DNA from 3 places in the Streptomyces sp. KR80 genome. Region 3 is predicted to be linked to each of the others. Evidence: riboswitches for the same ligand, from Rfam matches in the RefSeq annotation. Region 3 holds a riboswitch; each other region holds the start of a gene.
What was found. Region 3 has a riboswitch for cyclic di-AMP ahead of ACTWQI_RS29355 (M23 family metallopeptidase). Riboswitches for the same ligand answer to the same signal wherever they lie in the genome.
Positions count from the first base shown of each region.

Region 1: it holds a riboswitch for cyclic di-AMP, as region 3 does, so the genes downstream of both, ACTWQI_RS00480 (M23 family metallopeptidase) here and ACTWQI_RS29355 (M23 family metallopeptidase) in region 3, are expected to answer to the same signal.
Region 2: it holds a riboswitch for cyclic di-AMP, as region 3 does, so the genes downstream of both, ACTWQI_RS18340 (transglycosylase family protein) here and ACTWQI_RS29355 (M23 family metallopeptidase) in region 3, are expected to answer to the same signal.

Region 1 covers NZ_JBQQCD010000001.1:105,340-107,554, reverse strand. Annotated here, with positions in the region: gene ACTWQI_RS00480 (M23 family metallopeptidase) at 265-1,056, opposite strand; cyclic di-AMP (ydaO/yuaA leader) riboswitch at 1,060-1,223, opposite strand; gene ACTWQI_RS00475 (GNAT family N-acetyltransferase) at 1,482-1,955, shown strand; gene ACTWQI_RS00470 (MalY/PatB family protein) at 2,031-2,215, shown strand, end outside.
Region 2 covers NZ_JBQQCD010000012.1:71,292-73,506, forward strand. Annotated here, with positions in the region: gene ACTWQI_RS18340 (transglycosylase family protein) at 1-888, opposite strand, end outside; cyclic di-AMP (ydaO/yuaA leader) riboswitch at 892-1,069, opposite strand; gene ACTWQI_RS18345 (permease) at 1,561-2,215, shown strand, end outside.
Region 3 covers NZ_JBQQCD010000038.1:17,273-19,487, forward strand. Annotated here, with positions in the region: gene ACTWQI_RS29350 (PrsW family intramembrane metalloprotease) at 1-68, shown strand, start outside; gene ACTWQI_RS29355 (M23 family metallopeptidase) at 170-1,255, opposite strand; cyclic di-AMP (ydaO/yuaA leader) riboswitch at 1,267-1,460, opposite strand; gene ACTWQI_RS29360 (PP2C family protein-serine/threonine phosphatase) at 1,676-2,215, opposite strand, start outside.

The DNA.
Region 1 (2,215 bases), on a different contig from region 3:
GATCACGCTCGTGGTCGCAACGGCAGCCGCGGTGACATCCGGGCCCGCCGAGCCAGCAGCGACGTACGTCCCTGGCCCGGCACGCCGCCGAGGAGGCACGGCTCGCCCCGGCTAGTCGCTCTCACGAATGACGGGTGCCCCGGGTCTACGGCTGTGATCGCACCGTGTGCGGCTGCATTCCTTGGCCATCTGCGCGCACGAACCGGGCGTAGCCGACCACAGCACCGAGCCTGCCGGTAAATCTTCGATCCAGGGTGACCTGCATCAGGTCTTCACGCCGTGGTCCCGCAGCCAGTCCAGCGGGTCGATGGCCGAGCCGTATTTCGGGGTGGTGCGCACCTCGAAGTGCAGGTGAGGGCCGGTGACATTGCCGGTGGAGCCGGAGCGTGCGATGCGGTCGCCCTTGCCTACCGTGGTGCCCGATGACACATCGATCTGTGACAGATGCGCGTAGTGCGTGTACTCGCCGTCGTCGTGCCGGATGACGACCTCGTAGCCGAACGCGTCGTCCCGGCCCGTCGAGACCACGGTGCCGCCGGTGGCGGCCCTTACGGTGGTGCCGACCGGTACGGCGAAGTCCTGGCCGGTGTGGCCGTTGGACCAGAGGTCGCCGCTGTCTTCGAAGCCGGCGGTCAGGATGCCGCCGCTGACCGGGAGGACGGCGGTCGGGGCCGTCTCCTTCTTGTCCGAGCTGTACGAGGCTTGGGTGGCCGTCGTGGTGCTGGTGCTGGTCCCGGTGGGGCTGGTGTCGGTGGGGCCGTCGAGCGACAGTTTCTGTCCGATCGAGAGGAGGTCTGGGTCATCGCCTATGACGGACTTGTTGTCCTCGTACAGCTGCTGCCAGCCGCCCTCGATGCCTCGTTCCTCCGCGATGGTGGACAGGGTGTCGCCGGAGGCGACGGTGTAGGTGCCGCTGCCTCCGTCCAGGGCGTTGGCGGTACCGGCTCCGACAACCGGCAAGGCGAGGGTGGCGCCGGCGGCAGAGACGCGGCTGATGAGGCGCCGCGGGGTGCTCTGTGGGCGTGGGGCGCGGTGTCGTCCAACTGCAGACGTCATGGTGGCTCCGTACTCCGGACGCCTACGAGGTGAGCTGTCGGGTTCGGGCTGGAGGTTCGCCCGGCCGTGGGCTGTCACGGCTTCACCCCTAGCCGTCCGGTACGTACTCTCCGTACGGCGCGAGTGGGTCCCCCGCTCCTGCCCGGCGGTGTGGGGGTGACATGCTGCCGCGCGCCGGGGGCAGGATTCGGCGGTCCGGCCACGCGGTGTTCGTATTCGAACGCCGAGCACGTTAGAGGGGCCTTGGGGTCGAACACAAGCCTTTACAGGCGGATGCGCGATCAACTTGCTTTGGCGCGGTGGGAGTTCGGGATAGGTACGCACGATATCCCCGGCAAAGGGGGATGCCGGCGCAACGCGTTGGTTCGTTCATGCGGCCGGCTTCTCTCGTGAGGCGTCTGGTCGAACTGCGTCAGCATGTCGGTGTGAACAGCATCGCTATTCGTCCCGCCCTGCCCGATGATCTGGTCACTGTTGCTGAGCTTCGGTGGCAGTGGTTACTGGAGAAGGGAGAGACCCCGGTCACCTCGCGCGACGATTTCGTCGATCATTTCGTGACGTGGGCCCAGGAGGAGGCGTCCTCTCACCACTGCATGGTTATGGTCCGCGACGACGTGGTCATTGGCATGGCGTGGCTGGCGGTCACGCAGCGCGTGCCGAGCCCGCGTGCCCTCGAACGGTCATCGGGCGACCTGCAGTGTGTGTACGTGGTGCCGGAGGAGAGAGATACCGGCCTGGGTGGTCGGCTCATTGATGCGGTCTTGGCGCTCGCGCATGAACGTGGGCTTGAGCGTGTGACGGTTCACTCCAGCTCCCGGGCGATCTCGGCGTACTCCCGTCACGGCTTCGCCGTGTCCCCTCGACTGCTCCAGGCCGACGTTGCGCGCTCGAGCTCATGAGTGAACAGCTCTGCTGGGGCGCCGGGCGTTTGCTGTTCTGCGGCGGAGGCCGCCCCCCCCGGCATACTGATCCGCATGTCGTACGAGGAGCCCAATCCCCTGCGCCGGCTCTCCCTTGATGAGCTGCGCCTGCGTACCAGCATGAAGTGGCGGGCCTACCCGCCGGACGTGCTGCCGTTGTGGGTGGCGGAGATGGACGTACCGCTCGCCGAGCCCGTGGCGCGGGCGGTCTGCGAGGCGGTGGAGCTGGGGGACACGGG
Region 2 (2,215 bases), on a different contig from region 3:
CCAGCCCGCGGAGACGACCTCGCCCGCACCGATGGACTTCACCATGCTGCCGGTGGGGGCGGAGAAGTCGACACCCGTGTGGTAGCCGCTGGCCCAGCTGCCGCCGGAAGCGCGGTACGGGGTGCTCGGCGAGGCGTCGACCGGCGCGGTGAAGCCGGAGGCGTTCTGCTTCGGCGCCTCCTGCCGCGGCTTCTCCGGCTTGGGAGCGGCGGGCTTGGGGGCCGGCGGCTTCGGCGTGGCCTCGGCCTTCCCGTCGCCGATGGAGAGCTTCTGACCCGGGAAGATCAGGTTCGGGTTGTCGCCGACGACCTCTCGGTTCTCCTCGTAGACCGTCTGCCAGCCGCCCGAGACCTGCTCAGCGGTGGCGATCTTGTAGAGGGAGTCGCCGGGGACGACGGTGTACGACTCGGGCTTCGCCCCACCCTTGTCAGCGGCGGGCTTGGACTCGGCCTTCTTCTCGGCCGGGGCGGACGCCTTCTTCCCCTGGGGGGAGACCTCGGGCGCGGGTCCGCCCTTGGTCAGGCCGGCCTTGCCCGAGCACACCGGCCAGGCGCCGGGGCCCTGGACCGCGAGCACCTTCTCGGCGATGGCGATCTGCTGCTCCTTGGACGCCAGGTCGGCCCGGGGCGCGTATTCGGTGCCGCCGAACTCGTTCCAGGTGTCCTGGGTGAACTGCAGTCCACCGTAGAAGCCGTTGCCGGTGTTGATGCTCCAGTTGCCGGTGCTCTCGCACTCCGCAACCTTGTCCCAGGTGTCGACGGAGGCGGCATTCGCGTGGCTGACGCCTATGAAGGGGAGCGCGATACCGGCGCCGCCCGCGGCGGCGGCTGTATAGGCTCGGGAAACTCGACTTGGCTTGTAACGGCGGTGACGACCGCGTGCAGACATAGGGATCTTCCTCTCCTACGCCTGCGAGGTGAGCTGTCGGGTTCGGGCTGGAGTTGCCCGGCCGCGCCCTGACCAGCGCCTTGCGCTGCGGCACGTCTTCACCCCAAGCCGCGCCTCACAAATTCGCGAGGTACGGCACTTACCTGGTTCCCCCGCTCCTGCCGTGGTGCGTTGTGGTTCTCCTTCGGCCGGCGGCAGGACTCGGCGCTCCGGCAGAAGGCCGCCCACCCTTTCGATGGGCAGGCAGCGCAAAACTAGACGCATCAATTTCTTCGCGACAAGTAGCGGGTATTCCGCGGATTGCTTTATCGGAGATCCATTTGGCGTGGTGTCACGCTGCGCTGCCGCCCCTTGCCCGAGAGCGATAGGCATTACTACGGAACGACTCCTCACCATCGGCGAGCTGTAACCGAGTTGGGGGATGTGCCCCTTTCGTGCACCCAGCAGCGCATGAACACAGGATTGTTCTGTGAGATGGCTCACCTGGGGCCGATTGTCCGATTTAGCAGAGGTGTTCACGTTTGCTGTATTGAAGCTATTAGCAGCCTCTTTGGTGCTCATGGATGTATCCGGCGAATCGGATGAATAACCCTTATCGCCGCCCGGCGTACCGAGGCGAAAGCCGCTGCCCACTATCGTGAGAGCCCCCGGTCGCGAACCTTCGGAGTCGGTGTGGAGAGAGCGGACGAGCTGATCGACGCTTCGCTGGTGACCTCACCGGCACCCCGAGCACCCCTAGCCCGGAGAAGATCCCTCGACCAGTCCGCGTGGACCCTCGCGGCTACCACGGCGCTCCTCCTCGGTGCCGCATTCGCCGTGGCCAAGGGGGTCGGCGGCCTCAACGCGCCCGCCTTACAGGCGTGGCGGACCATCTGCGTCGCGATCGTGGTCCAGGCCCTGCCGTTCCTGCTGCTGGGTACGGCGCTCTCGGGAGCCATCAACGCGTTCGTTCCCGCCCATGTCTTCAGCAGGGTCCTCCCCCGGAAGCCCGCGCTCGCCGTTCCCGTGGCGGGCGCCGCCGGCGTCGTCCTGCCCGGCTGCGAGTGCGCGTCGGTGCCGGTGGCGGGGAGCCTGATCCGCCGCGGGGTCGCCCCCGCCGCCGCGCTCACCTTCCTCCTGTCCGCTCCAGCGGTGAATCCGGTCGTCCTCACCGCGACGGCCGTCGCCTTCCCCGGTCGGCCCGAGATGGTGGTGGCGCGGTTTCTCGCCTCGCTGATCACGGCCGTGGTCATGGGGTGGCTGTGGATCCGGCTGGGCCGTGCGGAGTGGCTGCGGCTACCGGTCCGCACCGGCGGGCACCGGCCGGGGCACAGCCGGTGGGAGGAGT
Region 3 (2,215 bases):
AGCAGCACGGGCGGCCGTACGGATCTCCGTACGGGCAGCAGCAGTACGGGCCTCCGTACGGCCGCTAGCGCACCCGGGCGCCGACTCGCGGCGAAGCCCGGACAGCCCCTGCGTCGGAGGGACGGCAGGGGCTGCGGGCGTACGGGGACAGCGGTGTGGGGGCGGGACGTCAGACGCTGACGCCGCGCTCCCGCAGCCAGGCCACCGGGTCGATCGGGGAGTCGCCGCCCGGCCGGACCTCCAGGTGGAGGTGCGGACCGGTGACATTGCCCGTGGCGCCGACGCGGCCGATGGTGTCGCCGGTGGTCACCTTGCCCGAGGTGATGGTCATCGACGACAGGTGGCAGTACCAGATCTCGGTGCCGTCCTCCAGCGTGAGCACGATCCGGTAGCCGTAGGACCCGGCCCAACCCGCCTCGGTGACGGTGCCGGTGTGCACCGCCTTGACGGGGGTGCCGGTGGGTGCGGCGAAGTCCTGGCCGGTGTGGTTGTTGGACCACATGGATCCGGACTCGCCGAAGCTGGAAGTGAGGGTGTAGGAGGAGAGGGGGCGGGTGTACTGCTTGGCCAGCCTGGCCAGCCGCTCGGCCTCGGCCTTCTTCGCGGCCGCTTCCCTGGCCTTGCGCTCGGCCTCTGCCTTGGCCTTCCGCTTCGCCTCCTCGGCCTGCTCCTTCTGCTCGGCAGCCAGCTTCGCGGCCTTCGCGGCCGCGGCCTTCGCGGCGGCCTCGCGCTCCGCCGCCTCCGCCGCGCTCTGCTGCTGCTCGGCCTGGCGCATGATGCGGGCCCGCAGCGCCTCACCCGCGTCGGCGCCCTGGGCGGCCTCGTCGTCGGTGAGTCCGGCCGAGGACAGCGGCGTCGTGGTGGTGCCGGCCGGCGCTTCGGCCGCATCCGATGTGTCGTCGTCGGATATCAGGGAGCCGATGCCGGGCAGCGACGCGGCGTCCGGGAGCTTGTCCGAGACGGCCGACATGTCCGGCATCGAGATGGAGACCGGGGGCTTGTCCTGCGCGCTGGCCATGCCGCCCGCACCCACGGCGGCGAAGACTCCGACGCCGAGGACGGCGCTGCTGCGCGCCATGCCGCCACCACGCTGCTTGCCGACTCGGTGCCTGCCACGGACGGGGCCCACGGACTCCGCGGTCGGATTCCACTCGCCTTCTGCGGCGGCCGGGGGCTCCTCGCCGAACCCGGCGCCGTAACCCAGGGAATTCACCGGCTCGGACAGAGTCTCGGGGGCAGGGCTCTTGGACGCCACGCGGGCGGACTCCTTTCCTTCCTTCTCGCCTACCGGGTTAGCTGACGGGTTCGGAGTAGGAAGGTCTCCTACGGACCCCTCCGGAGAGGCGTCCGATTCACCCCAAGTGGGCCCCTCCTGTGCCGATATCAGCGGCAGGAGGATGGTTCCCCGGCTCCCTTGTGCTCAATGGTGCAGGTGGTACGGGATTAGGCTTCGGCGCACGGTGCCACCTCTTGTGGCGGCTGGGACAACCGCGCTGCGTTATCGAACGTTAATAGACCCGGGCCAGGGATTCCAAGCCGTTCGGTGTGATCCTTAAGGAAATTCGAAGGGACGAACCAGGGCACGGAATCTCTAATACGGGCGAGTTGAACCGCTGCGCCGAAACCCACGACAGCTGATCGTGCGTCAGTTGTGATGCGGAGGGGTGCCGTCCGATCACGGACCGTGAGAAGCGGGCGCCAGCTCCACCGTCAGCCGTCGCTCCGGCTGGCCGCGCCCCGGACGACTGACGGCCAGCAGCGCCATGTCGTCCGTCGAGCCACCCGCGGTGTGCCGGTCCACGTCCTCCACCAGCGCGTCGAGCAGGGCGTCCGGCCCGGAGAACAGCCGGCCGCGCAGCCGCTCCCGCGGGTCGTAGAAGACTCCTCGGGCGTCCCGGGCCTCGGTCACGCCGTCCGTGAACAGCAGCAGCGTGGCCCCCTCGGGGAAGGGGAATTCCGCCACGTGCTCCGGCCACTCGCCCAAGTCGCCCATCCCGAACGGCAGCGAGGCCCTGTCGGGACCGGCCTCCCGCAAGCTGCCGTCCGCGTACTGCAGAAGCGGGGAGGGATGGCCGCGATGGAGAAGGCGCACGGTGCCCGCCAGGGCGCCCTCGCCCGGCTCCGACCGCAGGGCGGCGGGCACGACGGGCGTCGCCTCAGCCAGCACCGCGGTGGTGAAGCCCTCCGCCTGCTCCAGTCCCTCGCGGCGCGCGGT